Regions from separate parts of the Paenibacillus sp. FSL H3-0321 genome, predicted to be linked through region 2. Evidence: riboswitches for the same ligand, from Rfam matches in the RefSeq annotation. Region 2 holds a riboswitch; the other holds the start of a gene.
The links. Region 2 has a riboswitch for cyclic di-GMP ahead of MHI45_RS16735 (flagellar assembly protein A). Riboswitches for the same ligand answer to the same signal wherever they lie in the genome.
Positions count from the first base shown of each region.

Region 1 (16,793 bases), 3.1 Mb from region 2:
ATCGGAAGTCCCAGAATGCTGTGATAAAAATTAAGGGATGCCTCCAGATCCCGCACCCTGAGCGTAATCCAATTCATGCTCAATATCATGTATCCTATCCCCTTTTTGTGGATTTTCTATTTTGTTCATTATACGCTATTTTGGGCGAAGCATGTTTCCAACAATCCGCAGACTCAGTTTTCGGGTAACGAATCTGGACAACTGTGCTCCGAGGTAATTTTGCGAGCCTGGAATAGTGTATATCTTCTTTTTCGCGAGTGAGCGCAGCGCAGTCTCAACTACCTGCTGTGGAGTTGCTTTCTTCCCGACTGAAGCTTCGTCCGTCCCCACGACGGTGAAGAAATCCGTATCTGTAGAACCGGGACAAAGTGCGAAGAACTGGACTCCACGGTCACGATTCTCCCACCATAATGCGTCTGTAAAGGACAAGACAAAAGCTTTGGTTGCCCCATACACAGCCATATAGGGGAGCGGCTGAAATCCTGCAGTGGACGATACATTGATCACAGTACCAGAGCTTCTGCGCAGCATATCCGGCAAGAATAAATGAGTCATATTTACGACGGCAGCAACATTCAACATAATCTCCTCATGCTGCCGCTGGCCTGAGATTTGCTCGAACATCCCATGAGTGGCAAATCCGGCATTATTGACCAGCAGCTCAATCTCAAGCTTCAACAGCTGGCATTGCTGGAACAATTCCCTTGGTGCACTTGCTTCCGTAAGATCCATAGCTATGACTTCGACTTTGATGTTATAGCTTCTTTCGAGTTCCGCTGCCAAGTCATCGAGTTTGTTCTTAGATCTGGCTACGAGAACCAGATGGCTTCCTTGTTTAGCCAGCTGTATTGCAAATTGTTCGCCAATGCCGGAAGAGGCACCCGTGACTAGCGACCATTTTCCTTGAATATTCATATAATTACTCCTCCTATTAAAACGATGTATTCGTTAGGAAACGATGTTACCGATTGAGCAAAAAAAATTACTTTAAAAGCAGTGCCCAAAGCAATATTAGCTTGTTAGTTGGTAACGGTGTTTCCTGTTGAAATCATAGTAACCTGCTGGCTGGAGAAAGTCAAACCTTCTTTTTAAAAATTTGCAAGAAGATATGTGTATGTAGGATTGACTTTGTGGAATCGACTGTATAGAATGCGTGGTATATGATTGGAAACTGCGTTTCCCGAGAATAACAACATAACTAAAGAAGGCGATTAAGTTGAATGAACCTAACAATTTTGCTGACGCAAGCAATAGAAAGCTGACAACCTATCAGGAAGCCCGCTTACAGAACACAGCTAGTCTTCGTCAACTCGTAGTTGATGCAGCAGCCTTTATTCTTCAGGAAGAAGGGCCGGAAGCTGTCACCGTGCGAAAAGTAGCTCAGAAGATGGGTTGCTCGACCAAGATCATCTACAGTCTGTTTGCTAATAAAGAAGGTTTAGCCCAGCAATTATATCTGGAGGGCTGCAAAATACTCTCGAGCGAATTTGAGAGTGCTTCACAGTCAGAGGATCTGCAGCAGTATTTAATTAATCTGGCAGAAGTGTATTGGGAATTTGGCCAGCGCTATACCAGCTACTATAAATTGATGTTTGGGGGAGCATTTGCAGATTTCAAACCGGATGAGCAGAGCATGAAAGGCACTGTTACTGCTATGCGGCGCTTGTTGTCCGTGATTGTCAGCGCTCAAGAGCAAGGCCTAATTGCTGGTGATTCAAATGCGGAATTTATTGTAGGTACGATTTGGTCCTCTCTTCACGGAGTGATTCACCTGCACATAGGAGGACATTTGGGAAGTGTCGCAGCGTCGCACGCAGTGTATAAAGGAACGGTAGCTCTGCTTGCAAGCTCACTGTTTGCACCTGCAGCCGCAGCCAAGCATTTAAAGCAGGAGTAGTTAGTGAAATCCTTTATATAAGGCCTGGGTTCGAATCCTGAGAGTCTATAACACAATTAAACGGCAGAGATGCCGTTTTTTTGTTTCTAAATTTGTTTTAAATCTTTACACATGCCGAAGAACGAGACCTATTTCCGAAAAAAGGAAAAGGTATATAAGTAAGGGAGAACTAGAACTTATTAATTTTATAGGGATAAATTCCGATAAAGAAAGAGTCCTGTACAACTAAAGTCACACCTGCATACCCATAACGGGACAGAAAAAACCGAGTTTGAAACAAAGGCAAATCCGTACGAAAGTCGGAGACGCAAAGCCACGGGTCTACTTCATCCAAAGGAGGATGTTAAGACAGCCGGGCCGCTCAAGGCACTTGGTTTTTTGGCGTGCCTACAAATAGCGCTGGGGGAGAGAAGTAAATGAGGTTTAGAAAGAAAGGGAAGTTTTCGCGGACGGTTGTGTCCGCAGTGGCGGTGAGTATGCTTGTGGGCCTGTTTAGCGGAGGCCTTAGCATGAAGCAGGTTTTGGCTGCCGGGACCGATCCGGGTAGAACGGACTATAACGTATCCGGCAACCGGATCGTATGGCTGGAAGCAGAGGCTGACGGGGTGAAGCAGGTTCACGCGATGAATCAGGCCAGTGGTGCCAGCACTGTTCTTACATCGGGTTCATCTGCCAAGGATGCGCCTTATGTGAGCGGCAACGTTGCAGTGTGGGCCGACAAAGGAACAGAGCAGGAGTCTTCACTGAACTGGGATATTTACACTGCCGATCTTGAGACGGGTACACGAAGAAAGCTTAACAAACAGTCTGGCACATATGGCAATCCGACTACGGATGGAGTCGGTGTGGTTTGGTACGAGCGCAAAAATTACGGCAGCATGATCTATCATGATCTGGCTACGGGTGTTGAAGCCGACCTCGGCGAAGGACGTTTCCCGGTGCTGGCCGGTGGCAATGTGGTGTATAAGAATGCCCGTGACGGGGGGCTCAGTCTGCTCCATTTGAAAAGCGGAGCTACGCGTGCACTGGTTAGTCTGGGCGGAGCAAGCTATGTGGACTGGTTTGTTTTTAACGGCAGCGATGTACTGTTTAAGCAAAAAAATGGGGCTTCCGAGAGCAAATATGTGATTCTGAATATCAAGGATCTGACTGCTCTGCCTGTGGATCTCACCGAGATGAAGCCTGGAGGAACCCAGTATGCCTTCATGTCGATAGGTGAAGGGCAGGCAGTTTTTCAAGAGGAGAGGGACGGTGCTGCCACATTGCAGCAAGTGAACCTTTCTACATATGCAGTGAAATCACTGCCAGCAATAGAGCCCGGAACGAAGCTGATCGGCATTACCGGGGATAAACTGCTTTACAGCAAGAAGGATGATTACATAGAGTCGATTGACCTGAAAGAAGGATCAACCCCTCCGAGTCCGGGAGCCACTCCAAGTCCAGGGGTAACCCCAACCCCAGGAACGACTCCAGCTCCAGGGACAACCTCAAATCCAGGTGCAGTTCCAAATCCAGGCGCAGATCCGAACCCGGGTTCAGCCCCGGAAGTGAAGACCCCTGTAGTAACCGGAGCCAAGGACAGTCAGGTTATCGGAAGTGCTGGAGGTACTTTGTCTGTACTGAATGGCTGGGCACGGCTGGAGATTTCAGCAGGAACCTTCCCTGACAATACCACTGTAAGCTTGGCCCAAGCTGAGCTGGAGAAAGAAGTACTGCTCGACGCAACCGGCAAAAAACTGCTGAAGGCAGGTTCAGCGTGGCAGGTACAAGCGAGTGCTCCGTTCCTGAAGCCGGCCAAGCTGACGGTAGGGTACCCGAAGGAAGCGCCTTGGACGACAGGCCGTGAGAAGCTTGGAATCTATAGCAACGATCCGGCAAAAGGCATATGGAACTATATTGGCGGAGTGACTGCGGCGGAAGACGCCGTTGTTCAAACCGGAATTACAGCTTCCGGACTATATGCGGTAATGCTGCGCGGAGCTGAATTCACAGATATGTCAGGCCACTGGGCGCAGCAAGCTGTAGAGGTGCTGGGGGCTAGGGGGATTGTGAACGGGATGAACGGAACCGCTTATGCGCCAAAAGGGATCCTGACCCGGGCTGAATTCACCAAGCTGCTGGCAGCAACTCTTGGATTGCAGCCGCAGCGGCCGGAGACGCCGGCTTTCCGTGATGTTTCAGCTGCGAACTGGTCCTACCCTTATGTGGAAGCAGCTGCAGCGGCAGGAATCGTAACGGGAGAAAGTGGACTTTTTCACGGTAATGATCCGCTGACCCGTGAACAGATGATGGTGATGCTGATGCGGGCAATAGACAGCACTATCGGCAGCCGGGCTTCTGCTGCAGAATCTGCCAAGCTTGAAGCTGAATTGGGCGGATATAAGGACAACGGCAGCGTTAGCAGTTGGGCAAGGGATTCCGTAGCTGCAGCGGTGGGCAAGAAGCTGGTGCAGGGTAACGGACAGCTTTTGAAGCCTAAAGACTCATCAACGAGAGCAGAAGCAGCGGTCGTGATGTACAAGCTGCTGGCTGAGCTGAAATTACTCTAACTTATAACGGATAGGAGATCAAATCATGAAATTCGGAGCGCTCAAAAGGAAGTGGCGCGGCGGCAGCATGAAGGCACGTTTTAACCTCATGCTTGCTTTGCTGCTGGTCATTTCTTATATTCCCATCCTTCCAGGTCTGGATAAGTTCATCTCTCCGGCCTATGCAGCTACCAATATGCGGATTGAACCCAGTGAACTTAACCCGGAATCGGGAAAATCGGTTAAAATCTCCTTCAGCTTCAACGCGGCCGACAACGGTCAGGAGTATCATAAAACGAATATCAGCCTCTGTACTCCACAGCGGGACGGATCGTCCCCGCTCCTCGGGGATCTGATTAAGAGCGGTGAATATCCAACGAAGCTTAACGGCCAATATATCGTTCATGAGTATGAATGGGACGGGAAAATCGGCGGTGTACCGCTGGATGAAGGGCGTTATAACATCTGTATCTCCCCTGCCGAGTATAACGGTGTTGGCGTGTACTACGGGCAGATCGCCAGCTTTGAAATCCTTGGAGGCGATGAATTGCCTCCTCCGGCAGCTTTGCAGATCAAACCTGCTGCTGCAGGACAATCTGTGGTTTCAGGAACTGCTGAACCAGGGGCCCAGCTGGAAGTGGAACTTTATTATCCGTCCAGTGGGGAAAAACGGCTGTACTCTAATATTGCTGTCAACAGCGCAGGACAATGGAGTGAACAGATCGGGATAACGCTGGGTAAAGCCGTGCATATCACGGCAAGAGCGAAAGAGGAAGGTAAGTACTCGGGGGTTTCGGAGCCGCTCGCAGTGCTGCGTGCGCCTATGCCTGCTTTTTCACTCAGCTGGGAGGCGCTGGCAGCCTATTATTATAAGCTGGATACTGTTCAGGCCATGCAGGAGAAGGCTCAGGACATTGCATTATTGAACCAGTCTGCAACCTCTGCGGGAACAATCAGCGGCCTGACCTCCATTCTGCTGACCAATCCGCAAACCAGCCGGGCTATAAACAGCGGGGATCTGCCGCAGTTTACGGAAGCGGCACTTCAGGATCGGCTGCGGATTGTGAACCCGTCCGGACAGGCACCGGTTGATCCGGCACGGGGAGATTTTGTCTACTCCAGTGATTCAATCTCGCTGCAGGCGTTGATGCCGCTGCAATTCGGCCTGAACTATTTAAGCCGTGACCCTTTTACAGGTGTAAGTGGATTAGGGTGGCATCACAGCTATGAATGGAAGCTGACTGCGGTAGAAGACGGCAAGGTAGAAGTGATGAGCCCGGATGGCTCGCGTTTTGAGTACGTACCTTTGTCGGGAGGAGAGTATCTGACACCGCGCGGCACGGACTGGACGCTGAGTGCTCCGTCAGCAGGGGCGTATACTCTATCATCACCTCAAGGCGATCTCTACCGGTTCAATGCAGAGGGGCTGCTGCAGTCCATTACGGATTTGAACGGGAATAAGATCACATTTGCTTACCAGGGTACGAAGCTGGCAACGGTCAGTACAGCCGGGGTTTCTCTGAGCTTAAGCTACGACGGAGCAGGGAAACTGATGACTGCAAGTGATCCAACCGGCCGCCAAATGTCATTTCATTATGACCCGGCCACTGGAGACCTGACCTCGATTACTGATGTGGACGGAGCTATAACCAAGCTTACCTATGATAACAAGCACCATGTGCTTAGTGTTACGGATGCCAAAGGGACCGCCACGATGAGCGTGACCTATGATGACCATCAACGCGTGACCGGCTTTACCGATTTTTACGGGCAGACGAGTTCATCCAGCTATGAAGGGCGTGTAGCTCCAGTAGTTCGGGGAGAGGTGTCGGAAGGCGGCGAGACTGGGATAAATCCTGCGAACGGACGGGATATTCCGGACTCGGATGAAGTGATTTTGTCCGGTACGATGCATAATCTTGCTCATGCACCTGCATACCGGCAGGTTGCCGGGCTGAAGCCGCTCATTGCTGACTATTTGGCGGGCAGCATCGGAGCCATCGAGAACAAACGGGATGGCTTCATTACTTCTGCGGTTGCCGCTCCAGGCGGGATTGCTGCCATCCAAAGTGCAATTGCGGCCAGCAGTACATCCCCGGCAGTTGTCAGTTCGGGTCATTTAAATCTTGAAGAAAGCGTAACATTCGGGTCGCCGAACAAGCCTGTGGTGCTGATCGTGGATGGTATGAATACGAACCGGGATATTACCGTGCGTGTGTACGGTACGCTGATTCTGAAGCAGGGACTTAATGCCAATACCAAGCTTGCACTGGATGTGCAGAAGGTTCAAGGCTTGTACGGCAATCTGTGGTCCGGCGGAACGATTCATCTCAACAATGATTCTTCCGTAACTGTGGGGGATACGCTGCAAACGGGCAGTTTGACCTATAACAGCGGCGGGCTGACCATTGATGCGCAGCGGATATTGATTGCCGGAGACTTGTCCATTAACACAAGGGTGGAAATGAACATCGCCCAGGAGATGGTCGTTGGCGGGATCGTATCCAACAACCAGACGGCGAATCTAACCGTGTCCGGCGGCGATCTGTTCGTTCGTGACAACGTCAGTGTTAACAATAATTTGAATGTGCAGACGGGCGGTCTATTCGTCCTTGGCGGAGACATGACTCCGAACCAGACTCCTGTTGTTCATACGGGAGTGGGAGCAGGCAAGACCATTTTGACCTACTCGGAGAGCGGAGCAAGCGATGTGAATTCCGGGATTGCCAGAACGGTGAGTGCTGCCGGATTGGCCTCTTCCATTGCTACTACTGCGAATAAGACAACGTGGACCAATGCGCTTGATCAAGATACTGCTTATGTGTGGAATAATAATTTCCAAGTCGTTCAGCGGCAAGCGGCGAATGGCTCGATCGTTAAATACAGCTATGACAGCAGTGACCGGGTAACCGCGATCACAGACGCTAACGGCAATAAAGAGAAATTGGCATATGACGAGCGCGGCAATGTTACTCAGCTGACAGATGAGAATGGTACTTCCACCCTCACACGTTATAACGCCTTGAACCGTCCGGTTGAGAAGATCGATGCCCTCGGCAACCCTTCCACCTACGATTATGATACCGCAGGCAATCTTGTCACAAGTACGGATGCCCTCGGCAGCACTGTCACCATTGTCAGAGACAGTGCAGGGGTTCCGGTCTCCATAACCGATGCCGAAGGGCATACAACAGCATATATCAATGATGCTGCCGGGTTCGCACAGGAAATTAAGGACCCGAGCGGATATACGACAGTGATTGAACGTGATACCCTGCACCGCACCACCCAAGTGGCAGATGCCGATGGCAAGCTGCAAGGTGTCGAATATGACAAGAAGGACCGTGCCGTTTCCATAACCAACGCACTTGGCCAGACGAGCACGGTCACTTTTGACGCAAATGGCAATGTGGAAGAACAAACGGATGAAGCCGGAACAAAGACCGTCAGCTCTTACCAGGTATACCGGTTAAACGGCACGAAGGACGGACTTGAGCATAGTACCAGCAATACGTATGATGCGCTTGGCCGCGTGATAGAGCAAAAAGATAAGGCGGGTGAGACAACGGCTTACAGCTACGACAGTGTCGGACAAGTAAAGGAAGTTACCGATGCTGAAGGCGGGAAGAGCACTTATACCTACGACGATAACGGAAATATGCTCACCCGGAAGGATGCCAAGGGTAACCTCACCTCCTACACCTACAGTAAACGCAATGAACTGCTGAGTGTGACCGATCCACTCGATGCCAAGACGAGTTACCGTTATGATGCGGCTGGCAATACCATCAAAGAGACGGATGCACTGGGCAATAGCACCTATTATGACTACAATGCACTGGGACAACTGGTGAAGGTAACAGATGCGCTACGTGGGGTAACGGAATACCAGTACGACAAGAACGGTAATCAGATTGCCGTCATCGACCCTAACCATTCCATCTGGAAGACCAAATACGACAGCAGAGGTCTGGATGCAGGGACAATCAATCCGCTGAATGAGGAAACGGTCGTAACCCGCAATGCACGCGGACTAATGACCGGGTTCACCGATGCGGCAGGCCAGAAGACCACCTACGAATACGATGATTTGGGACGCAGTACACGGGTACGCAACGCGCTCGGGTACGAAACTTCATATGCTTATGATGCTCAAGGCAATGTAGAGAAGATCGTGGATGCGAATCAGCGTGAAACTGCTTTTACGTATGATCCGCTGGGCCGGTTAACAGATGTGAAGAATGCGGAGGGCAGCACCACCCATTACACCTATGACGCCTCCGGCAACTTGCTGGACAAAACCAATGCCCTGGGAGCAGTGACTTCCTATCACTACGATGCACTGAACCGGGTGATTGAATCAGTGAATCCGCTGCAGGAGAAGACCAGCCTTGCTTATGATAAGAACGGCAACCTGCAGAAGGTTACTGAACCGGACAGTAATACAACCGTATATGCCTATAATAAAGGCAATCAAGTGGAGCAGATTAAGTACGGTAACGATCTTACTGTAAATTACAAATATGACCTCGCGGGACGCCGTGAGTTGATGACGGACAGTACCGGAAACACAAGATATACCTATGACGCACTTAACCGGCCAACGTCGGTCATTGATCCGGACGGCAATAACGTGCGTTATGAATGGACCGCAACCGGAGAGCGCAGCAGAGTGATCTATCCGGATAACTCGGTGGTTAACTATGCGTACGATAAGCTGGGCCGCATCAAGCAGGTGACGGATGCGCAGAACCAGACGACCAGCTATCAGTACGATGCAGGCGGCCGACTGACGGAGAAGCTGCTGCCGAACAACGGTCAAAGCACTTATACCTATGACGGGGTTGGACAACTGCTGGAGATGAAGCATCAGGCACCGGGCGGCGCGCTTCTGGAGCAGCTGACCTATGTCTACGATCCGGCAGGGAACAAAATACGCACGGAACGCCAGGAAGGCGGCAGCGATGAGGATAATCCGGCCGGCACACAGCGTCCGGCAGACATCTCGGATTATGCGTACGATGCGCTGAACCAACTGGTTGAAGTGCAGAAGCAGAATGGTTCCAAGGTCGTCTACTCCTACGACACCGTAGGCAATCGTCTGGGCAAAGAAACAACTGAAGCCGGAATTACCACCTTGGAGAGCTACACTTACGATGCGGCCAACAAGCTGACCCATTACGAAAAAGGCAGCGACTACAAGGACTACGCCTACGATAAGCGCGGCAATTTGCTGGAAGTGAGCGGGATCGACAGCGAAACGGCTTTGAGCTTGTTCACGGCGAAGACCAATGCGCAGAAGGTTACAGTGCCGGAAAGTGTCTATTCGGATAAGGAAGTAAAAGGACTGAAAGCAGGCAGGGCCGCAGACGCAAATGCAGATGCAGTTACCAATACAGATGCATTGTCGGAGCTATTAGATCCGCTGTCATCGATTGCAAATCCATCCTTAAATCCAGCAGGAACAATTCCAACCGATGCTGAAGAAGCTTCATTATCCGGCCTGCCGGATGCAAATCTTGAATCTGGCGTCACGGAAGAGGTATACGGGGCAGACAAAGTCCTGAATCCTGACGCACTGCTGAAGGTTGCGCAGGCAGCAGGCCCTCAGGTGCTGGAGAGCAACCGCTGGGATGCATCGAACCGGCTGATCGGAAATACCAACGCATACGGCGATATCACCACATACAAGTATGACGGTGACGGGAACCGGGTCTCCATGCGGACCACCATTGGTGACGGTGCTATTCAGGATGCTTATCTCTCAAGCAATCCTGCCGGGAACCGGGATGGCTGGGAGCCGCAATATAAGAAGCGGCAGATTGACATTTATTTTACCAATGACATCACCATGAGCATTCCACAGCCTCTTATGGCAACCGGAGCTGACGGCCAGAACTGGAAGCAATCCTACGTCTACGGAGCCGGTGAAGAGCGGATCAGCATGAGTTATCTGGTCAGCGGAGACGAGAGTAATGATTGGGAACCAGCTGATGGAGCCAGTGGTGCAGGAGTGGCGGCTGTAGCGCCGAAGACACTCTATTATCTGAGTGATGCACAGGGAAGCGTGATCGGACTGGAAGGCCAAGACGGCAGCATGTCAGCACGATACCGTTACGACGAATTCGGCATAGCCGAAAACCCGGAGAAATTCGACCTGAACTGGTCCGGTCCAGACAACTTGTTCGGCTACACCAGCCTGGGCTATGATTACTACAGTGGCTACTCCCATGCGCAGGCGCGGGATTTTGACTCTAGTATTGGGCGGTTTATAAATGAGGATACGTATGAAGGGGATATTAATAATCCGCTTAGTTTGAATCTTTATGCATATGTTAGTAATAATCCGTTGATATATACTGATCCAAGTGGACATTATGCTGCTTGGGGTGGAGGTTTTGGCGGTGAAGTGCCATTGCTAATCTATCAAACGCAAATAAGAAAGAACCCTGAGGACATGCAATACAATGATAAGTCTAAAAATCAACTAGAGGATATATTAAGTGCCTGGTATTATCAAAGTAATTTCAAGAATAAGGATGAAGATCATTGGCGAAGCGATTTTGAAACTTTAGTTAGAAGCACTTCTACAGGGGATATGGAAGATATCGCATTGGATATGGTTGACCATTTCATGTCTGGAACAGGCACTCCATATAGAAACAACACGCTAACAAATAAAGTGCACAATAAAGGGGTTATAAAGAAGTATGTTAGCGAAATCAAGAAGACGGTCAAGAAGTTGTTGAAGAAGTATAATGGTGATACATCCAAATTAAAATATGATGCAGCAGATAGAAATAATAGTTTAATGGTACGTGAAATGAAGGGTACTATTAATCAACCTTCTTTTAACGGAACCTTAGATAAAATAAACGGTTTTGGAATTACAATTCATGGTTTTGAGGGGAATAGTATTGAATTATCATCAGTTAATACAAATGGATCTACTTACAGTGGGACATTACATTTTAAGCTTTGGGATAATTTCGGTTTGGATGAAGAGGACGTAACTCAACAAAGAAAATGGGTAGGTTTACGGTCATGGTATATTTTGCAGCATTATTCAGCATTAAATGGAAGACATAAACCTTTTCAAACTATTGTTGAGTTTGATGAAAAGTTTTAACAGTAATATTCCCAGAAACTATTTAAGAAAGGATTGATTGAATGAATGAAATTAACAAAAATAAAAAAAATTAAATCGTTAATTAAATCGGTATTGATAGCCATCATTTCAATTAGTCTATTATTAGGTGGTTGTAAATTTTTACTAGGGACTCTCCTGTGGTCAACTTGGGAGTACAAAGTAAAAGATTTTGATACCTATAAAAGCGATTTCCAGACTATAGCGGATTTGGCTTATCGTGAGTTTAGCAAGGGTCAAATGATGCGCTCTTATATATTTGTAAATGAGAATCCTGATGGAACAGTCAATTTAAGTTATGAAAGTGTCAACAGTGAAGATATCGTTGAAGTACCGATGAGCCAAAAAGAGAAAAGATCTCTGGAGAAAATTGTGGCAAAAGCTTTTCGTCAAGGTGATATGGCTTATTTATCTGTTATCAGAGTTTATAAAGACCAAGTAGAATTTGAAATCGAAAATGGTCAGTATTCATTGATATACAGAAAAGATGAACATAAGCCTAAATTTTTAAACAAGTTATCTTATACAAAAGGGTACTTTAAGTTAAAGAAGATATCAGATCACTGGTATCATGCAAAGTTCGTAGAAGATTAAAGAGGAATTTGAACAACGTCGACTTTTGATAAGTGTGCAATATAAAGTTGTAGAGAATATGTATTAGTCCAGTTATCAAAACATAGTATACTGTTTGATTTAAAAATAATAAACGAATAGAAAGAACCTAAAAGAATCTGCATTGACTAATAAAAGTCATCGCAGATTCTACTATGACGAGTCGATATAAACAAAGACTTTGACCTTGGGGGCTGCAATCCTCAAGGTCTTTCTTTTATCCCCACCCAGAGCTGAGTGAGTCGGGCGGCAGAACCAGAGTGAAGTTAACCCTCATTACCTCAGTATGATATATCCCTGATATGACTGTACGCACACATATAATCTATGACCATTGTTGTGGCGGCTATTCTACAGGCGTTGCCAAAAATGGGTATACAACATATATTAGCAAAGATGGAAACTTTGTTGCTAGATATGGCTATAAGAAAGATGGATCACTAGAATTGAAGAAAATAATATTGGTGGAAATTTCCACATAAAAGTTAAATGATTTGAAAGGTGGAATTCGTGTGATAATACCTGTGCTTAAAGGTATTGATTTTGCTGGAAACCCAGAAAAGCAGACTGATTTTAATGTGAGAGTAACAGCTTATGTTTCAGAAGAAAATGATAAGGGTGCGGACTGCTTTCATTTCCAAGTGATTTCACCAGAATATCTGGCGAAATTTTTAAGTGGAAATAATCTTTTTAATGGAAGGGAAACATTCATTGTTAATAAATTTGACCTAGCTTTGTTGGAACTAGAAGTAAATAAGATTTTAAAGGATTGTATCCGTCCTACTTAGGATGAAGTGGGGAAGGCTATTAACCGACATTTGAGATGGGAATACGATAACATTCAATACTTGTCGAGTGAGGAGGAACAAACAAGGGTAGACCTAGATTAATGACAAGGACTTAAACTGTATCAGGCTACCTAGGCTTAATATTTTTTATATATTTAGATGACTTATGGTAGCCGAAATAATAAGCGATATTTAAAGACCTTGAGGGACGAAATTCTCAAGGCCTTCTTTTTACTCCCCACCCAGTGCCGAATGAATAGGGCGGCAGTCTCAAATGGAAGTTTACTCTCATTAGATTCATATGAAATTCCTCTAAATATGAATGTACATACTCGTTCAAGTATTGACGATTATACCCTAACTATACAAGTTACTCCTTACATATGATCCCCAAAATCATCATGACTTGAGAAAAGTAATAAAAGCAATATGGCAATAAATAATTGACTTGAACATCGCGATTACGTGAGATAAGAGTCTTAATTGGGCAGATCTGTAGTGAAATCAAAGGTAAGCAGTTTAAGAGGATAGCTTTAGATGCTTCCCCCAATTAGACCTCATTTGAGTGTGGAAAGCTCAATGTGTTTTTTTTGTTTTTGTAGAAGGTATTTCTCAATATATACTTTTCAATTCATAATTATGTAAAGCAATTGAATGTTTTTTATGGAACAATAGAGGAGCAGAGCGGCTCGTGACAGGTGATGACGGCACAGTATACTATACAAATGATCATTATAAAGCATTTGTTAAAATTAAGTAGGGACGAGGTCATTGAGTATATGATTGATAACAATTTAGATGTGACTTTAGGTCAACCTCACTTCTACATTAAAACAGGAGACCCATCAGATTTTACAAACTTACTATGGGATTGTACAAAGGTTAATAATAAAAAATTAATAGCCAAACTGGTGCGGGGAACAAAATGTACTACGGTTGAAAAACTATTTGATGAGTTTTCTGCAGTGTTTCAGTTTCCTTGGTACTTCGGAGAGAATTGGGATGCTTTTGAAGAGTGTATAAACGATCTTAGTTGGTTAAATGCTGAGGCTTATGTATTATTCATTAGTAATTCAGAGGCTCTTTTAGAGTTAACCAATGAAAATCTAGATACATTCTTAAATATATTGAAGAATACAACTTATGAATGGGAAAAGGGAAGGGACTTCGGAGCTATGAAGACATCTCCAACACCGTTTAAGATTATATTTCATAGTACAGGAAGTAAAGAACGAAAGGTTATAGATAGATTTCAGGATATAGGGATTGATTTAGAAATAATGTGATAAACGTGAGGCCTTGGGAAATTTATCCTAAGGTCTTTTCATACTTTTGCCACACAGTGCCGATTGAATCGGGCGGTAAGTCCTGAAGGGACTTAATCCTCATCATTTTCGTATGAAATTCCCTTAATATGCCTGTACGCACATGCAAATATTAGAAATTATAATCTTTTATCATAATCCTCTAACCGCTTTACCTAAACGGGTGGCAAGGTAATGATACAATGGTGGTAGCTTTTAACAAGGCTGTTATTGGTAGTTTTTTGTTAAGCACGATCCTGCTACAGATCGTGTATTGATTGGTCACATTAAAGACCGTGAGATAAGAACATTTTAAATTGATGATGTTCGTGATGCAGACGCATGTGTTATTGAATTGGTGGGGAGTGGATCAAGAAGATCCTGCTTATAATGAATTACCAGTTCTACTAAAAAAATGGATTATTACATCTTGATGGGCCACCTGAATATGTTATGGATGAAAAATACAATCCACTGATAATTTAAGCATTAAAAAACACAAACACTTCCATCAATAGCATGTAAGCTGATGTTGAGCATTTTGCAAATCTGTTCCATGGTCTTAAAATATGCGGCATTGACTTTATCAGAGCAGAGATGAGTGTTTGGTCTGACATTCATGAGTCAGGCTAGCTCCCTCTGTGAGATTCCTTTGCGACTAGAATTTCTTTTAAGCTAAGTCGTACTGACATAATAGGATTCTCCTTATTGTTGTAATACAAAGTAGTCACGGCTTATACCATAACATTGTGGGTGAAAGCAAGTGTAAGGAAATTACCAGGACTATATTTGCGCAGATATGATTAATGACCTCTATTTATAAACAGAGATTATTCGAGGAATTACAATAAAGTAATCGCAAGTGGTTGCTAAACCAAATAAAGGGCGGAAAGTATGAGATATTTATCAATGATTGTGGTTTTGATTATAATTTTAGTTTTAATCACAGCATGCGGAACAGAGAAAGGCAATATTTCACGTATAGCAACTCCAGATACAAATATCGCTAGTTCTTCCTCTGCTATTCCCGATAAATCCAATTCTGAACTAATAGAAAAATTAATGGGAAAGTGGAAAATTGACCGTATTTATGCATATGGAGTGGGTGGTTCGAAAAATGATGCGCAAGATATCAAAGAGTTAATTGGAACAGAAATTGTTTTCACTTCAAGTTCCATTAAATTTGGTGATGAAGCTGAAGAGAAGCCTGTTTTCTATAAGCTGAGCAAAAGTTCAGATGAAAGCTTTTTATCTGATATTGATTGGATAGAAGAAAGTACCATGAGCACAGATTTAAACCCTCAAACCCTTAAGGAAATAAGCCTATATGAAGATAATCAATATGTGAACTTTTATTATGGTGATGGTAATATTACTTATTACACTGATAAGGGAGAACTTATATTGGACCAAGAGGGAGACTTGTTTTTATTAGAAAAATGGGAAAATTGATCATGTGTCGAATTATATTAAGTGAGAACAAGAATTTATTCAATGAATCTTTAGTCAGAATCCCTTGACTGTGAATAGAGCCTTAGCAGTCTATTGCACCAAATTCAAAACAAAGCAGTAGGCGTAGGACGAAATGTTTCAGTACATTGAATTTTTTTTATAGCCACAAATGAATTCAGGGTGCTGTTCTGTTCGATTGGGAGGGGAAGTATGGTGAAGATAGCTATAAACTTTGACCGACAACTGGATGAAGAGACCTATCATTTAGTGGAAGGCCTTGCGAAAACAAGAAGAATGAAAAGAGATGTCAAGATACTTTCTAGTATGGTTCCGGGTAAAGATATGGGGGTTGACGGCGAATTTTATTATAATCCATTAGATTTTCCAGAGTCTGGACAGAGCGTAGATCTATCCATTGTTGATTATAACACTCCGCCCAGTTGCCAACCGGACCTCTGGTTGCATTGGAAACCAACCAAAGATCGTAAGCAAATCATATGGACCTCCAGTGAACAAACGGTAAATATTGTGGAATGGCTGGTTTATTTGGTTCAAAAAGTCTTTGGGCCAAAAGGTTACTGCTTGAGTGGAGATGTCCAAGTAACCGGGTCTAAAAGGATCAGGATAGAGAACAATGAGATATTTGTGAACGACAGAGCTATAAACGCCATGGAAATTTTGATGAACATTATGATGTCAAATATGAGGCTGGATTTGAATACATCGGTTTTACCTGGACGAATACTTAAGATGGAGATGTCTCCTGGTGAGATATGGGCTATCGAGGTCGAAGACACCTGTTCCGAGGTGAGGACTGTATTGTCTTCAGTTGAGAATGAGATTACTTTGGTACAGCAGTGTAATGATGTTTTATTCAGTTATTCTGGCCATCTCCAATTAGATAGTGAGGCTATTGAAATTCTTTGGAGTGATGACGGCATGAGATCCGCGGTTTTCCTGAACGGTGTTCTTGTGACTGTTTATGACTTGGTAAACCAAAGAATGATCAACTCCACGTTGAATGGTGATGACCTGATTCCAGTTCCTGGAAAGTGGGGTGGATTC
Region 1 covers NZ_JBBODH010000001.1:6,851,343-6,868,135, forward strand. The annotation lists gene MHI45_RS30155 (VOC family protein) at 1-89, opposite strand, end outside; gene MHI45_RS30160 (SDR family NAD(P)-dependent oxidoreductase) at 136-915, opposite strand; gene MHI45_RS30165 (TetR/AcrR family transcriptional regulator) at 1,217-1,897, shown strand; cyclic di-GMP riboswitch class I at 2,169-2,262, shown strand; gene MHI45_RS30170 (S-layer homology domain-containing protein) at 2,314-4,446, shown strand; gene MHI45_RS30175 (DUF3289 family protein) at 4,472-11,554, shown strand; gene MHI45_RS30180 (hypothetical protein) at 11,600-12,166, shown strand; gene MHI45_RS30185 (Imm8 family immunity protein) at 12,697-12,972, shown strand; gene MHI45_RS35285 (ribonuclease domain-containing protein) at 13,622-13,732, shown strand; gene MHI45_RS30190 (barstar family protein) at 13,752-14,258, shown strand; gene MHI45_RS30195 (hypothetical protein) at 15,171-15,728, shown strand; gene MHI45_RS30200 (hypothetical protein) at 15,939-16,793, shown strand, end outside.
Region 1: another riboswitch for cyclic di-GMP. It lies ahead of MHI45_RS30170 (S-layer homology domain-containing protein); the one in region 2 lies ahead of MHI45_RS16735 (flagellar assembly protein A).

Region 2 (16,793 bases):
TCAGATATTTTGGGGTAGAGGAAGGCTAATGCGCCTGATTTCTTAACCGCAGGCTTTGGGCAGTGAAGACAAGTTCTTCATCTGTCCCGTCGATCTTGGCGGTGTATTCTCCAATCGTCACTTCGCTGTTGCAGATTTTGCGGACTGTAATATTATTGCCGGCGGTAAGCACCGATTTCTCGGAGGACTGCTTCCCTACAGTCTGTGCGCTGATGGAGCCTGCCGCCTCGACTGAGGAGTCCGTGCACTCCGCTTCGTTCATTACGAAACGGACATCGCCGGAAGAGAACAGCTGGCTGTGCAGAATCCCCTCCTTATGAACATGGAGATCTCCGCCGGATTTAATAATGCTATGCTGTGACGAGGCAATGTCGATCCGTGTATTCTCCTCCTGCATCCCGGATATGGCGTCATGCAAATCCTGCAACAGCCTCAGAAAGGTGCTTAGAACAGCATCCGTGAAGAAATCGGTGAACTGCCCCGGGTGCAGGAATACCTCCAGCATATGTCTTAATTGCCCGGTGTCGATAGGATAATCGGGATTCATCCCGGCAATAACATTCTGAAGATCAGTGATCAGGCCGGGGAGATGGTCATATTTGCTTTCCAGCAGCAGCATAACCACCAGACCGTATTTTACGGTTTGCTGGCGTGATTGGACGGTATTCGCCAACTGCTGCGACGCTTTTCTCAGACTGGTCATTTCCTTCATCAAGAGAGCGGAGTACATGCAGAGGCGGTTATGTCTCGCTCCATAATGACCGGAGTACAATTGGCTGCTGACAACCTTGCCCTGGACAAAAATGCTTCCTGTAGCAGTGATTGTCGCATGTGTAACGTCGCCGTATATGTATACATTTCCCAACGCCTCAAGGATGGTCTGGTTTCCGATATCATTGGTGGCGACCACATCACCCGGGAACATCATTTTGGCGGCGTCGGGGTTCGTGTCCCCGGGAACAAGATATGTCTGGGGGAAATCAAAAACCTTGCGGTTCAGACCGCATCCCGTTAAGCGGGGCCTTCCCTGGCGGAGGGAGACGATCCCGCCGTCCGCCAGCAGGGTTGTACATTCTTTAGTGACCAGCTGAATGTCTTGCGGTGGCGGGGAGGGAATAATTCCGCCATACACGTCGATGCCGGGCACTCCCTCTTCCGCAGGCAGCTTACGGGCAATGACCTCTCCCTTCTGGACAAAGGGAACCCTTGGATGGTTCAGGAAATCTGCAGGATCGGCAGTCCGAATGAATTCATATTCCCTGTCCTCAGCAAATAACAGCTCCAGCCGGGCATTCTTGCCGGGAATAGGGGCTTTACCCTCTGCGATGCAGACCGGGAGATAGGTAGGGTTGTTCAGCTCTGCATAAAGAGCCGGAATGTTGAGATCGCGCATAATGGAGCTTTTCTTGAAGCCGGCGATAATCTGGTCCACCGTAAGGGTGGACAGCAGCAGGCCGCAATTCGGTTCCGCCCGGACTGTGACATCTGCTGCAGCCGGGGAGCTAGCGAGCTTCCAGGCGTACTTTTCTGCACGGTAGAGCGTGAAGTAGACCTTCAGTTTATCTTCGGATACGGTGATCTGATACTGCGGCTTCTCGCAAATTTCCCAGGTGATACGGTCTGTGGGGGTTACTTCCGTAGGATCTGTCACCGTCTTCCGGTTAATATTCAACACCACAGGGTGAACGGAAGAAATGACAGCGGGTTTGCCGCCTGGCAGAGGAGGAGTAATGAATATTTGGTTGTTCTGTACGATAATACGTCCGTTCTTTTCCTCATCTCCCCCACGGAGCGGCTTAGCCTGCACAGCGGGCAGAGCCGGAAGATCGGGGTTCCCGATTGGCGTTGTGGTATGAAATACATGCCTGAATTTCTCGATGATATGCTGTGGCATTACTCTAACCTCGCTTCTTCGTATAATCAATGGTATCTGTACAGAAAAGAGCATCATGGACTATGATAGATTGTTTTAATCTACCAGTACCCAAGTCACATCTCAATTGGCAGCCTGGCGACCATGAATGGATAGTCTCACATTCTTAGGCCCATCGCTTTGCGTCCTGCCCTTTCGGGAAGTTTGCCTTTAAAAAAATAGATCAATGATATACATTCAGCATGAGGTCATTTAATCGACTCAAATCGACAGGGAATGTTCAATACTGGAGTGGTTGCCAAAATAAATCTACAAACAAGCTTAATTCTAGTACTTTAGTATTAATTTTTCAACTTATTAATAATAAATCTCTCTGGTATCCCTTTAAAAGGGACGGCTTTGAGTTCAAGCGATATTACAAGCAAAAACGACCCTGCCTTTTTCTCAAAGGACAGGGTCGTTTCTGCGAAAAAAGGACGCTCCCAAGCTTAAAGCTTGTGGGAGAGCCCTCTTTTGACAAGGTGCACGGCGCGTGCGCTTCCGGCCCGGACGGAGACTGGTGCCGGTATAATAATCGTGGCTGCATAATCGGCCCGTTCAATTTCCTCCAGCACCCGGTTAAGATGGGAGAAGACGGCTCCGAGATCACGGACTGCTGTCAATGAGCATTGACCCTGCAGCTCGGAGAACCAGGCGAACTGCAGATCCCGGGCGCGGCGCAGCGCTTCGGGGAGCGAACGGGTGCATTCGGCATCGGACAAAGTCTTGGTTCCATACAGGGCGATGCAGTCTGCGGTTGCCGTTACGACCTCTGTCATCCAGTCAGCTGCGGCATAATGTGCAGGCAGGAGGGAAATCTCCTCGGCGATCTCCTTGACGTAGCGGTGAACCTTTTGCAGATGAGAGGTTGCCTGTGTCAATGACCGCAACCCGCTGCGGCATTGATAATGGGATAACGTATAGTGCAGCTCTTTCTGCTGCTTGTCGCTCTTCGCCAGCAGTTGTCCGGAACGCACCAGCCTCTCCGGAGCCTGCTTAGAACTGCTGCTCTCTGCGGCGAGTCCGGTCAAGGCATCGGCCAGCAGCAGGGTTCCTTCCAGTGCCAGGCGTTTAACCTTGACGAACCCCCCCGGGGGAACGATAATCATATTTATTATTAAGGCAATCAGCACGCCGATTAAGGTCTCCGCGACTCTCCACACGATATAAGGGTCCTGATAAAAGGTCAATGCCAGCACGGAGGTCACACCGACCTGGGAAACGGCTTGAATGTTAATCCGGCAGGCGGTGGCCACACCGATGCCGATCAGCAGCATCAGCAGAATAGACAGTGCCCCCACGTCGAAGAAATGGCCCACGAGCAGGCTGACAATTCCACCGAGCACAACGCCCATCAGACGGTAAATCCCTTTTTCCAGCGAAGCCTTGACGCTTCCTTGGGTGATAAGAATTGCGGCAAGCGGTGCAAAGTATAAATAACTGTCGCCGTGCAGGCTGTGAACCGCAAGCCAGGAGAGTGAAGCAGCAATCGTAACGCGTATCATATATAGAGATAATCCGAATTTTTCAAGGCGGTCCTGTAACCCCTCGTTCATGTTAGTCATCTTCTTTCACATCAATAAGAGAACATTTTTAGGTTTTCAGCAATTTTCATTATAGCACTCAAAAACAACAATAACGGGGTACAGTTTTTACGAACTTGTTAAGTTTCTGCGCTGCATTTAACATTGTAAGCTATCGCATATATTGCATTAATCCTATATGCTATATATATTGAAGTGTGTCGAAGGAAGGGAGGAATTGTCGCTTATCAGCGCTGAGCATGCCACTTTAGATTGTTCCCTGCGAGAAGCGGGTAAAATAGGTTGTACTACATAAGGTAAGGGAGGTCGTTAGCCATAACTACCCTGGAAGGCACTATTATTTCTTTTGACCAGGTTACCAAACAATACGACGATGAAGAAGCCGTGTTAAAAGGAGTCAGCTTCGAGATCGAACGCGGCAAATTCTATACACTGCTGGGACCCTCGGGCTGCGGAAAGACGACAATCCTCCGTCTGATCGCCGGGTTCGCTGAACCAACGGGTGGTTCCATTTATTTGAACGGCAAAATCATCAACCACATTCCCGCCAACGAACGGCAGGTCAATACGGTATTTCAGGACTATGCCTTGTTTCCGCACCTGAACGTATTTGAGAATGTGGCCTTTGGACTGCGGATCAAGAAGCTTAAGAAAGAGGTCATCACGCAAAAGGTGCAGGAAGCGCTGCGCTTCGTCAACCTTGTAGGCTACGATCAGCGGGCCATTAATGAAATGTCCGGCGGACAGAGGCAGCGTGTAGCGATTGCCCGGGCCATCGTCAATGAACCGCAGGTGCTGCTGCTCGACGAGCCTCTTTCGGCACTTGATCTTAAGCTGCGCACGGAAATGCAGTACATTCTGCGGGAAATGCAGCAGCGGCTGGGCATCACCTTTATCTTCGTTACCCATGACCAGGAGGAAGCGCTGGCCATGTCCGACTGGATTTTTGTCATGAACGGCGGACGCATTGAGCAGAGCGGAACGCCTAACGATATTTATGATGAGCCGATCAACCGCTTCGTGGCTGATTTCATCGGCGAGTCGAACATTGTGCCCGGTGTGATGATTGAGGATTATATCGTTGAATTTAACGGCCACCGCTTTGAATGTGTGGATGCGGGGCTGAAGCCGAATGAAGCGGTGGAGATCGTGATCCGTCCGGAGGATCTGGAGATTGCTGCCGTTGAACAAGGCAAACTGCGCGTCCGCGTGGATTCCCAGCTGTTCCGCGGCGTACATTACGAGATCAGCTGCTACGACGGGTCCGGCCACGAATGGCTGGTTCATTCCACGCGCAAGGCGGAGGTCGGCAGCGAGATCGGGCTGTATTTCGATCCGGAAGCGATTCATGTTATGCGTTTCGGGGAAACGGAGGAAGAATTCGACAGACGTCTGGAAGCTTACGCCGAGGTGGAGAACCATGAAGAGTAAGGGCCGCTCGTATTTCCTCATCCCTTATTACTTATGGATCGCCCTGTTCGTCATAGCGCCGGTGCTGCTGGTTGTCTACTACTCCCTGTTTGATCTGGACGGGCATCTTACACTGGACAACTACGTGAACTTCTTTACACCGGTATATATGAAAATGATGCTCAACTCCTTCTGGTACGCGATCCTGATTACGCTGTTCTCGCTGCTGGTGGCTTATCCGGCGGCGTATCTGCTGACCCGGACGAAGCATAAGCAGCTGTGGCTGCTGCTGATTATCCTGCCGACATGGATTAATCTGCTGCTGAAGACGTATGCCTTTATCGGTATCTTTGGGACCTTCGGGCCGGTCAACAATGTCTTTGACGTGCTGGGCATTGGAGAGCAGCAAATCCTCTTTACGGGTTTCAGCTTTGTCTTTGTCTCGGTATATATCTTTATCCCGTTCATGATCCTGCCGATCTTCAGCGCTCTGGACGAGCTGAACCTGTCCCTTGTAGATGCGGCCCGCGATCTGGGTGCCTCCGGGTGGACGACGTTCCGGCGGGTCATTTTCCCGCTGACCATCTCCGGCGTGCGCTCCGGCTGCATGGCGGTATTTATTCCGGCGCTGTCGCTGTTTATGATTACCCGCCTTATCGCCGGCAACCGGGTCATTACGCTGGGCACCGCCATTGAGCAGCATTTTCTGGTCACTCAGGACTGGGGAATGGGCTCTACAGTTGCCGTCTTCCTGATTGTTATCATGGCGCTGTTCATGATTCTGTCGGGCAGCTCGCGGAAAGGGGTGCGGCATGAGAAGTAATAAGAATGGGATTTCAAATCTGTACCTGGTGCTGGTCTTTGCCGTGCTGTACGCACCTATCTTCTACCTGATGTACTATTCCTTCAACAGCGGCGGGACGATGCATGGCTTCGAAGGCTTTACGCTGGATTATTACCGTGAGGTTGTGCAGGATACGCGGCTGATGATTATTATGATTAACACGTTGGTGATCGCCTTGCTGTCTTCGGCGATTGCTACGCTGATTGCGATCATCGGGGCGCTGGCCATTCAGCGCATCCGCAGCCGGAGGGCTAAGAATACACTGCTCTCACTGAACAATGTGCTGATTGTCAGCCCCGATGTCATTATCGGTGCGTCTTTCCTGATCCTGTTCACGATTGCCGGGATCAAGCTCGGCTTCGTGTCGGTCCTGCTCTCGCATGTCGCATTCAGCGTGCCGATTGCCGTGCTGATGATCCTGCCGCATTTGCAGGACATGAGCCCGACGCTGACCGATGCTGCGCGTGATCTCGGGGCCAGCCGCCGCGATGTGCTGACCAAGGTGATTCTGCCGATTATTAAACCCGGGATCTTCAGCGGCTTCTTTATGGCCCTTACCTATTCACTGGATGATTTCGCGGTGACATTCTTCGTGACAGGCAACGGGTATTCGACGCTTTCGGTGGAAATCTATTCCCGCGCGCGGCAAGGTGTATCCCTGTCGATTAACGCGTTGTCCACGCTGATCTTCCTCTTCACCATCTTGCTTGTCGTCGGTTATTATTTCCTGAACCGCCGGAAGCAACGCCCGGCGGTTCATATTGCAGAGCCGGCCGCTGAAGTGGGGGTGCCTAGATGAAACAGCTGGTGAATGCTTTTCTGGCGATTCTCATCGTCGCATTTGGGCTAATGTTCCTGGCTTCCAGGCTGAATTCGGCTGAGGGCTATACGGGCGGCAATACGCTGACCATCTATAACTGGGGCGATTATATCGAACCTGAACTGCTGAAGCAGTTCGAGGAAGAGACCGGGATTACGGTCATTTACCAGACCTTTGATTCCAATGAGGCGATGCTGACCAAGGTCGAGCAAGGCGGGACAACCTTTGATGTTGTTGTGCCTTCAGACTATGCTATCGCCAAGATGCGGGAAGAGAAGCTGCTGCTTCCGTTGGATCACAGCAAGATTCCGAATCTGGCCAATATTGACCCGCAGTTCATGGATCTTTCCTTCGATCCGGGAAATCTGTATTCGGTGCCGTATTTCTGGGGAACAGTAGGCATTATCTACAATCCGGAAATGACGGAGGGGATTGATTTCAGCAGCTGGGATTCCCTGTGGGACAGCAGACTGAACAATAGTATCTTCCTGGTTGACGGGGCCCGCGAGGTCATGGGGATGGCGCTGAACAGCCTGCATTATTCCGTCAACGACCGGAATGAGGATCACCTGCAGGAAGCGCTGGCCAAGCTGAACAAGCTGTCTCCCAATGTGAAGGCTATTGTCGGTGACGAGGTCAAAATGCTGCTGGCGAACGAAGAAGCAGCCGTCGGGATCGTATGGTCCGGCGACGCCTCGGAAATTATGGATGAGAACGACAAGCTCGATTATGTGGTGCCGGAGGAAGGTTCGAACAAATGGTTCGACAACATGGTCATTCCGCGCACAGCAGCCAATGTGGAAGGGGCGCATAAGTTCATCGACTTCATGCTCCGTCCCGATGTGGCGGCGAAGAATGCAGAGTATGTCGGTTATTCTACACCTAACGTTCCGGGGCTTGCGCTGCTGCCGGAGGATATTTCCGGAGATACCCGCTTCTATCCGCCGGCTGAAATTACCGACCGGCTGGAGGTTTACGACAACCTCGGCAAGCGGATGCTCGCCCATTACAACGAGCTGTTCCTGAAGTTCAAGATGAACAAGAAATAAGCTGGTGGCATAACCATAACATGCCAGTTAGTCATAGCCAGTAGAAAGCGCCCAAATGCGGAGTTTCCGTATTTGGGCGCTTTTTTGTTGGGACGTGAAAAGATGGGAGACTTAAATTGAAGAGAAAATGCACACTGATAAACTCAGAAATCAGTTTTTTGGGTTCTATATAGAGCAGATAGCTGTATCATGCATTATTTGATCCCGACTCTCATCCGGTAGCTGATGTGTACCGGCAGGGTCCGGCCCTGGAAATACTGCTCTACCGCCACGGAGAAATCGGAAATAAGCTGCTCCAGTGCGGAAGATCTGAGCTTCAGAACGGTTTGAATGCCGCCTTGACTGAGTGCCAGCCCGACATAACGTTCGGCATCACATTCTTCTGTATTATGAAAAACGATTTCCCGAGCAAAGGAGAAGCAGCCGCTGGCCTCTATCCGGCCCAGATGTCCCTCTTTATCCCATTTATGCGCCTGTTCGGCGGCTGGCTGGAGTACATCAAGCAGTTCATCGGCGGCGGATATCAGCTGTTTGTAGCGGGTTTCAATATCCGCCTGTAATACGAGCGGCCAATCGCAGTCATAAGCGGCGAACACCCCGCCTTGGCGCAGGCAGCGGGAGATTTCCTGCAGTGTGCTTACCGGCTCCATCCAGTGGAACGACTGGGAGCAGGTGATGATATCAACACTGCCAGAGTCAAAGGGCAGCTGGTTGGAGTATCCTTGGATAAAGGACAGGGATTGTTGCTGTCCTTGCCGGGCAAGCTTGTCAAGCGCTTTGGCCAGCATGTCGGGGTTAGGTTCTATGCCGACTACAGAGCCGGCACTCTCTCTCCACAGAAAGGTGGACAGTCCTGTTCCGCAGCCTATGTCGGCCACGAGGGCAGGGCGGCTGCCCAAGTAATTCGTCAACAATTCAGTAACCAATGGCGGGGCCTCCGGGCGGTAACGGTCGTATTCGTCCTGAAATCCCAAGAAGCGGTCGATGTTTTGCTTGCTGTTGCCTGCAGGAATCATTGAATCCTCTCCCATCACTGATCTTTAGCTTCATTGTAAATTTAAAAGCTTCCGAAGTCATCTGTTTCATGCTCTAACGAAGCAGCTCAGGAGCAACGGCGGGCACGAGACCCTCGGCCGCGGCGCGGTTCAGCAGAGCAGAGATTGCTGCGTAGCCGTCCTCCCCGAGATTCATCGAGAATTCATTCACGTAAAGATCAATATGTGATTTGGCGACTTCCGGAGACAGCTCCTGGGCGTGGTCCAGGACATAATCTCTGCTTGCTGTAGGATGATCCCAGGCGTACTGCAGTGAACTGCGTATCCAGCCGGAGATGGCTTCGCTGTCCAGATCGCGGCGGGCGATAATTGCCCCAAGCGGTATAGGCAGTCCGGTATCACTTTCCCACCAGTTGCCAAGATCGGTCAGCATGTGGAGACCGTAGGAAGGATAAGTGAACCGGGCTTCGTGAATCACCAGTCCGGCATCAATCTGCCCGTCACGCACAGCAGGCATAATCTCATCGAAAGGCATGACGACGATTTCGGATGGACCGCCCGGAACCTGCTGCGCAGCCCACAGCCGGAACAGCAGATAGGCGGTGGAGCGCTCGCTGGGTACAGCGATTCTGCGGCCCGACAGCTCCTTGGGATGCTTGACCGCGCCCGGCCCTTTGCGGGTCAGCACCAGCGGGCCGCAGCCCCGGCCAAGTGCGCCGCCGCAAGGCAGCAGCTTGTACCGCTCCAGCACCCAGGGAAGGGCAGCATAGGAGATTTTGAGCACCTCAGGCCCGGCACCATCAGCAGCCAGACCGTTCGTAATATCAATATCTGCAAAGGTAACATTCAGCTTGGGTGCATTCTCTACTAGCCCATGCGCCCAGGCATGGAACACAAAGGTGTCATTGGGACAAGGGGAAAAGGCAATATTCAGTTCGGTTGTCATTACAGCACCTCCAGTAGTATCGCAGCCGCGGCCGCGAGGGCATCCATGGCTTCATTGATTTTCCACGCCGCCCGGTCACGCGGGCCGACCGGGTTCGAGATCGCGCGCAGCTCCAGCGCCGCGATCCCGAAGTGCCGGGCGGCCACGGCAACCCCGTGGCCTTCCATCGCCTCCGCGACGGCACCGGGATGCCGCGCGGCCAGAGCGGCGGCCGTCCCGGCGGTGCCGGTCGCCGTTGACACGGTAAGCACAGGGCCTGTGCTTACCGTAAGCCCGGCCGCTGCGAGCGCGGCCGCAACTGCCTGCACCGTGCCGGAGTGGGCCGGCACGGACACGCGGCCGAAGCCGAGCTCGGCCGCGCTGCGGAAGCCCTCCGGCGTCTCCGCCCCGAGGTCGGCGGCAATCATCTCGCTGGCGAGGGCCAGCGAGCCTACGGGCGCCCGCCCGGGGAACCCGCCGCCGATCCCGGCGCTGATGACGCAGCCGTAGCTTCCGGCTGCCAGAGCGGCGGCGGTGCCCGCCGCTGCAGCCGCGGTGCCGGCACCCGCGGCAATGACGTGGAACCTGCTGCTGCCCCTCAGGCCGCGCAGGACCGCCTCCCGCTCGGCTTCGACAGCGGTTACGATCAGCACGCGCGGCAGGGCTTCCTCCACGGCTTCGCCGGTAGAGGTTGAAGTATGATCTGTCTTCATGGCTCAGCCTCCTTCTCTATAGATGAACTTGAAATAGCACAAATAAACCGCTGGTTGCGGCCTGATCTTTTATTGTTCCTGCTCACTTTTGAAAGTCTACGCCGTTTTAGGAGGCAGGTCAAATTCGCCGGGGAATTCTTAGACAGGTTAGCTGAAATCAAAATGATTTGAAATGCTATATAGAATGAACTTAAAAACTTGAGATAAGGGAAAGGAGCAACGGAGGGGGATTTTGGAACTGTAGGAGCGATAGCGACCGCCTGAAAGCTTTCCGCAGGAAAGCTCACTTCGGAAGCATGGGCAAGGTTTGGATTTCTACCGCGATTCGCGGTTAATTCAGGAAATCCAAACCTAACAGCGGCCGGAAGTCCAAACATTCTCTGCAGTCACGACCAATCCCAAAATTGAAGAATTATAAGTTCAGTCTATATAGTAAGCGTATTTTCGAGGATTAGTGTTAAAATAAAGGGGAAAAGGAAGATTTTATACCCTGAAAATCCGGCAAATTAGCTGTGAGCAGAATAACCGGATCTCAAGTTAATCAAGAGGTGTGATGAAATGGAGCATATACTGATTGTCGAAGATGAGAAAGAAATAAACGGATTGCTTCACAGCTTTATATCCGGACATGGTTATTTAACGACCTCTACATATGATGGATTAGAAGCCTTGCAGCTTATTCAAACGGAAACCTTTGATTTAATATTGTTAGACCTGATGTTGCCGTATAAAAGCGGTGATCAGATTCTGCTTGAACTGCGCAAACATTCTGCAGTTCCGGTGATAGTGATTTCTGCCAAAGATACAACGCAAACCAAGATAGATCTTTTACGTATCGGAGCAGATGATTACATCACAAAACCCTTTGATCTCGACGAGACTTTAGCCCGGATCGAAAGTAATTTGCGGCGTAATAAAATGCAGATGAATACTGCCGGTTCCAAATGTCTGATCTATAAAGATATTGAGCTGGATGATATTAATCATCTTGTGAAGGTTGCCGGGCGCGAACTTGCACTTACTGCCAAAGAATATGGGATTTTGGCGCTGCTTATGAGGCATCCGGACAAAATATATTCAAAAGCAAATTTATTCAGGAGTATATGGAACGAAGAATATATGAGCGAGGATAATACGCTTAATGTCCATATTAGCAACATACGCAATAAGTTGAAGGTCATCAACCCGGACCAGCAATACATAGAGACTGTCTGGGGAATTGGCTATCGCTTGTATAAGACTACATAAACTAAATTTAATCATAGTCACGAACAAAGACTTTATGGATTCTTTAAGATACGCTGGTTTAATTTAAGAATTTATTTAAGGTTTTATTCTAAAATAGGCAGCAACCACAAGCTTCTGTACTTTAGCTTATTTTATATAAGGAGTGTGACAGAGATGAATGATACCATCCTTATGACCAAAAACCTCACCAAGAAATACAATCATGTTTTGGCCTTGGATAATATTAATTTAAGTATTGAACGGGGAAAAATTTATGGCTTCATGGGTCAGAACGGAGCAGGAAAAACAACGTTGATTCGCTTGATTGCAGGGTTATCCTTTCCCACAAGCGGCGAGCTGTACCTTTTTGGAAAAACAGGAAAACAGGCTCTGCAAGAGCAGCGTAAACGAATAGGCTGTATGGTCGAAACACCCGCGCTTTACCCCAATATGACTGCTGTACAGAATTTGGAGGTTCAGCGTATTCAGCGTGGCATACCTGATAAACAGGTAATCAAGGAAACTTTGGAACTGGTCGGTCTGAATGACAATAGTATAGGAAGGAAGGCTGTCCGTAATTTTTCTTTGGGAATGAGGCAGCGCTTGGGTATTGCAATTGCATTACTTCATGATCCTGAATTACTCATTTTAGATGAACCCATTAATGGCCTTGACCCCATGGGGATTGCTGAAATGCGGATTTTACTGAAGCGCTTGAATGAGGAACGCGGTACAACGATATTAATATCCAGTCATATTCTTAATGAGCTTTACCAAACGGTGTCGCAATACATATTGATTAATAAAGGTACCCTAATAGAAGAATTAACGCAAAATCAGCTGAATGAAAAGTGTAAACGCCATATTGCGCTGCAAACCAATAAGGTTGAGAATGCATTGCTCGCATTAGAGAGTCAGCTGGGCATAAAAGAGTATCAGGTAATGCCTGATGGAACTATTAAATTGTACGATCACTTGGATGACATGGAGGCTATCTCTGCGGTGCTTATGAAGGAAGGTGTACTGATAACCGGAATGGCACTGGCTGGTGATACGCTGGAAAGTTACTTCCTCCACCGTATTGGGGGAGAAAATAATGTATTGTCTCATTAAAGCTGAAATGTACAAGCTGAAGCATGATAGAAGTTTTTTCGTCCTGCTGGGACTGTCAATAGTCCTCGGAAGTTTCCTTATGCTTGATCAAGGGGAACTAAGCGGATATGAAAGTATCTTTGCATCTTTGTATAACGCGCCCATATTAATGCTGTTGACAAGTGTATTCGGAGCTCTTTATATCGGAAAAGATCTTGCCGACCATACACTTTACCAGACAATATGTGCAGGGCATAAACGCTATCATGTGTTTTTTAGCAAAGCCATAGTATTTATAGCCGGATCAAACATCATTTTATTAATGCAACCGGTTCTGATCATTTCTATAAACACGTTTATTCACGGATGGGGACATTCTTCATTCTGGTCAGATCTGGATTATCTAATTTCTATATTTTTTACAACAGCTGTACTAAATGCTGCGATGTGCGGAGTTTCTCTAATAGCAGCCTTTACATGTAAAGATGTCGGGAACACATTATCAATCCCGGCGTTGCTATATTTTCTAACTATATTCCTGCTGAATGGTCCACATGCAAAAGAGATTGCAAGGTTTATTCCTTTGGGACAGTTGAGACTTTTAATAGAGCATTCTTCATCATTAGGAGCAGCGCTGCTTGTCGGGATGATTTTTCTTGCGGTTTTGTGTTTCGCTGCAAGCAAGATTTTCAATCGTTCAGAGTTACATTAAAGGGGGATACAATGAATAATCTTATGCAAATGGAATGGTACCGTTTAAAATATAACAAATTTTTTATCGGTTGTTCGCTGCTAAGTATAATTTATGGAGTATTCGCCAGCAAAGGTTATGTTGCCGATTTGACTACACGTGTAGATGCTATAGGTATCTTCACTGCAATGGTCTATGATTCCACCATTTGGCTGGTTTTGTTCTCTGCTATCGTAGCTTTGCTGATTGGACAGGATTTCACCAATCGAACGATACATTTGGAGGTTGTAGCAGGTCATTCCAGAAAGAAAATCTTTATTAGTAAATGTCTCATTTATTTAGCCGTTTTCAACATTTTAATGCTGATAAGTCCCATTGTGGGAAGCATACGAATGTCTTTTCTGCTGGGATGGGGAGATTCTTGGAATAATGATGTATTGTATATCCTGCAGGTGGTTGGTTTTTCTGTATTACTTAATAGTGCGGTGTTTTCTATTTGCATTTTTTTTGCATTCATATTCCGGGACTCGGCTAGAACCGTTTCTGTCTCTATGATTGTTCTTTTTGTAAGTGCCATGTGCATCGCCTATGCCGGACCTATGGGGTGGTATGATTCGTTGCCTTGGTTGCGTTTTTTACCTATGAATCAAATTAGAACATCATTGGCCTATTCGCTTTCTACAGCACAAGTTTCAGAAATTTTACTCTCGGGGCTGGTATATCTGCTTTTTTTCATCTCACTTTCATTTCAGAGATTCAATACATGTGAATTAAAATAAGACGGGGAAAGGGGCGCTATAATAGATGCTGTATATTATTATCCTATTAGCGATAATGCTTGTAACACTTATGTTCCGCCTCTTTTCGCTTAGAAAGCAAATACGCAATATCACAAAACAATTGATAGAACTGTCAGCCGGAAATATGGATAAGAAGCTGGACATTTCATTGATTGATAAGGATGTCACCCTGCTGGCTGCAGAAATTAATAAGAATCTGACCAAGCAGCGCGAACTTCGGATTAATATGATCAGAAGCGGAAAACACTTGAAAGAATCCATAGCGAATATCTCCCACGATCTGCGGACACCGCTAACCTCAATGATCGGCTACCTTCAGCTTTTGCAAAAAGGCCGTGTAACTTTAGAGCAGCGTGAGCAAATCGTCATTACTTTACGAAAAGCAAATCATTTACAAACCTTGATCAAGTCATTTTATGAATTGGCTGTACTTGATTCTGAGCATATTCAACCGGAGTTTCGAAATGTTAATTACTCTAATGTCATCATGGATACCGTTGCAGAATGTGCAACGATGTTTGAGCAGAGGGGCTTGCATCCGCAGATATCACTCCCGGAAGAAAGCGTATTTGTTTGGACTGACGAAGAGATGCTGCGGCGTATTTTACAGAATTTGCTCGACAATGCGGCGCGGCATGCCATGAGTGATATCAGGATCACCCTTCTGAATAATGGTAGAACAGAATTGATTTTGACAAATGCAATATCCAGTTCACAAGACCTTAATCCGGCGCGGTTATTTGACCGCTTCTATACTTCAGATGTATCACGAAGCGCGGGAAGTACAGGATTAGGATTGTCGATAGTCAAAATACTGACAGATAAATTACGCGGAACGGTCAGTGCCGAGTTAATAGGAGATCATCTGCAGATCAAGATTGTTTTATAGAGTTGAAGGAAATAAAAACTGTTGACAAATTTCCCGCGCAGGATTATATTTATCTTAACTTAAAGATAATTAACTTAAAGATAAATGCGATATGCATTGGAGGTGTACAATATGAGTGACTACAATGAGTTGATCAGCAAGACGGCTGGCGCATCGGATCAGGAGCAGGCTTCATCACTGAAATTGTTCGTGGTCTTGTCCAAAGCTTATAAGAGCCTGATGGATCTGGCAGTAAAGGATATGAAGAGCCATGGTTTAGCTTCTGCCGAGTTTATGATCCTTGAGGTGCTCTATCATAGAACGCGGATTCCGCTGCAGCAGATCGGAGAGAAGATTCTCGTTACCAGCGGGAGCATCACTTACAATATCGACAAGCTGGAGAAGAGAGGACTGCTGAAGCGCGTTCCCTGCAGCGATGACCGGCGCGTAACTTATGCGGAGATTACCGAAGCGGGCCGCGAGCTGTTTGACGATATTTTCCCCCGCCATGTTTCTTCTATTCACGGGATGATGGGCGGTTTGAATCAGGAAGAGAAGGAACAGGCAATAGAATTACTAAAGAAGCTTGGTAAAGGCATTTAGGTTAGCGGCGTTCTCCTAAGAACGGGGTGTGAAGCTTGCTTATCAGCGTTTACCAGGCCAGCAGCAAGTACAAGGTTCAACTATATTTTTTTAGCTAATATCTTAAGGTTAAGATAATTAAATTCAAGAGAATGGAGAGGGTATAAAATGGTTAGTGTAGGGTTGTTATTGATAAGATTGGTGATCGGGATTGCTTTTATCGGACATGGGGCACAGAAGCTGTTTGGCTGGTTCGGAGGATACGGTCCAAAGGGTACTGGCGGTTGGATGGAATCCATCGGCATTAAGCCGGGGGTCGCGATGGCCGTGCTGGCAGGAATGCTGGAGCTTGTCGGAGGCTTGCTGTTCGCAGCCGGACTCCTGACTCCTGTAGCCGCAGTATTGATTGCCGCAACGATGCTCGGCGCGATTATCAAGGTTCATGCTCCGAACGGATTTTGGTCGACGGCCAACGGAATCGAGTTTCCATTAACGGTGCTCGTAGTCGCAGTAGGTGTGGCTTTGACCGGAGCAGGTTCGATTTCGCTGGATGCCCTGTTTTTTAACTAAATCGGATTATACGCCAGATGTTCATCTATTCAAACTTATCATCTAAAAAAACCTTAGGGAGATGACTTATAATGACACTTCAAACTGCAGGGATTCACCATATTACAGCTTTTGTCGGAGATGCTCAGCGCAATGCCGATTTCTATGCCGGAATTCTCGGCCTGCGGCTTGTAAAAAAGACAATTAACTTTGACGCCCCCGAGGTTTACCACCTCTATTTCGGGAATGAGCAGGGTGCACCGGGCACCATTATTACCTTCTTTCCTTGGTCGACAGGGCGCAAAGGCCGGATTGGCGGCGGGCAGGTTGGCGTAACCACTTACGCGATTCCGGTTGGTTCGATGGCTTTCTGGGAGCAGCGGCTTGCCGCATATCAGATTCCGGTTACCCGTGTAACCCGGATCTCTGAGTCTTACCTGTCTTTCAGCGATTACGATGGACTGCGGATTGAGCTTGTGGAACGCGAAGCAGGTCCGCGGAGTACCTGGTCCTTTGCCGGAGTGACTGCGGAGCATGCCATTAAAGGTTTTGGCGGGGCTGTGCTCTACAGTACAAATCCCGAAAAAACGGCCGATACACTTACCCGTACACTCGGAATGGAGCTGATCGCCAAGGGAGACGGTTATATCCGTTACGGCTCTACTGCCGATCTCGGCAATATTATAGATCTTAAAGACTCGCCGGTGCCGCAAGGAGCCGGAGGCTCGGGAACCGTTCATCATATCGCCTGGCGCGCTAAAGATGATGCCGA
Region 2 covers NZ_JBBODH010000001.1:3,778,814-3,795,606, reverse strand. The annotation lists gene MHI45_RS16735 (flagellar assembly protein A) at 26-1,894, opposite strand; cyclic di-GMP riboswitch class I at 2,000-2,092, opposite strand; gene MHI45_RS16730 (FUSC family protein) at 2,362-3,468, opposite strand; gene MHI45_RS16725 (ABC transporter ATP-binding protein) at 3,781-4,887, shown strand; gene MHI45_RS16720 (ABC transporter permease) at 4,877-5,689, shown strand; gene MHI45_RS16715 (ABC transporter permease) at 5,679-6,509, shown strand; gene MHI45_RS16710 (ABC transporter substrate-binding protein) at 6,506-7,579, shown strand; gene MHI45_RS16705 (class I SAM-dependent methyltransferase) at 7,774-8,595, opposite strand; gene MHI45_RS16700 (1,4-dihydroxy-6-naphthoate synthase) at 8,669-9,508, opposite strand; gene MHI45_RS16695 (futalosine hydrolase) at 9,520-10,212, opposite strand; gene MHI45_RS16690 (response regulator transcription factor) at 10,771-11,460, shown strand; gene MHI45_RS16685 (ATP-binding cassette domain-containing protein) at 11,614-12,552, shown strand; gene MHI45_RS16680 (hypothetical protein) at 12,632-13,243, shown strand; gene MHI45_RS16675 (ABC transporter permease) at 13,255-14,001, shown strand; gene MHI45_RS16670 (sensor histidine kinase) at 14,027-14,911, shown strand; gene MHI45_RS16665 (MarR family winged helix-turn-helix transcriptional regulator) at 15,023-15,493, shown strand; gene MHI45_RS16660 (DoxX family protein) at 15,641-16,042, shown strand; gene MHI45_RS16655 (ring-cleaving dioxygenase) at 16,114-16,793, shown strand, end outside.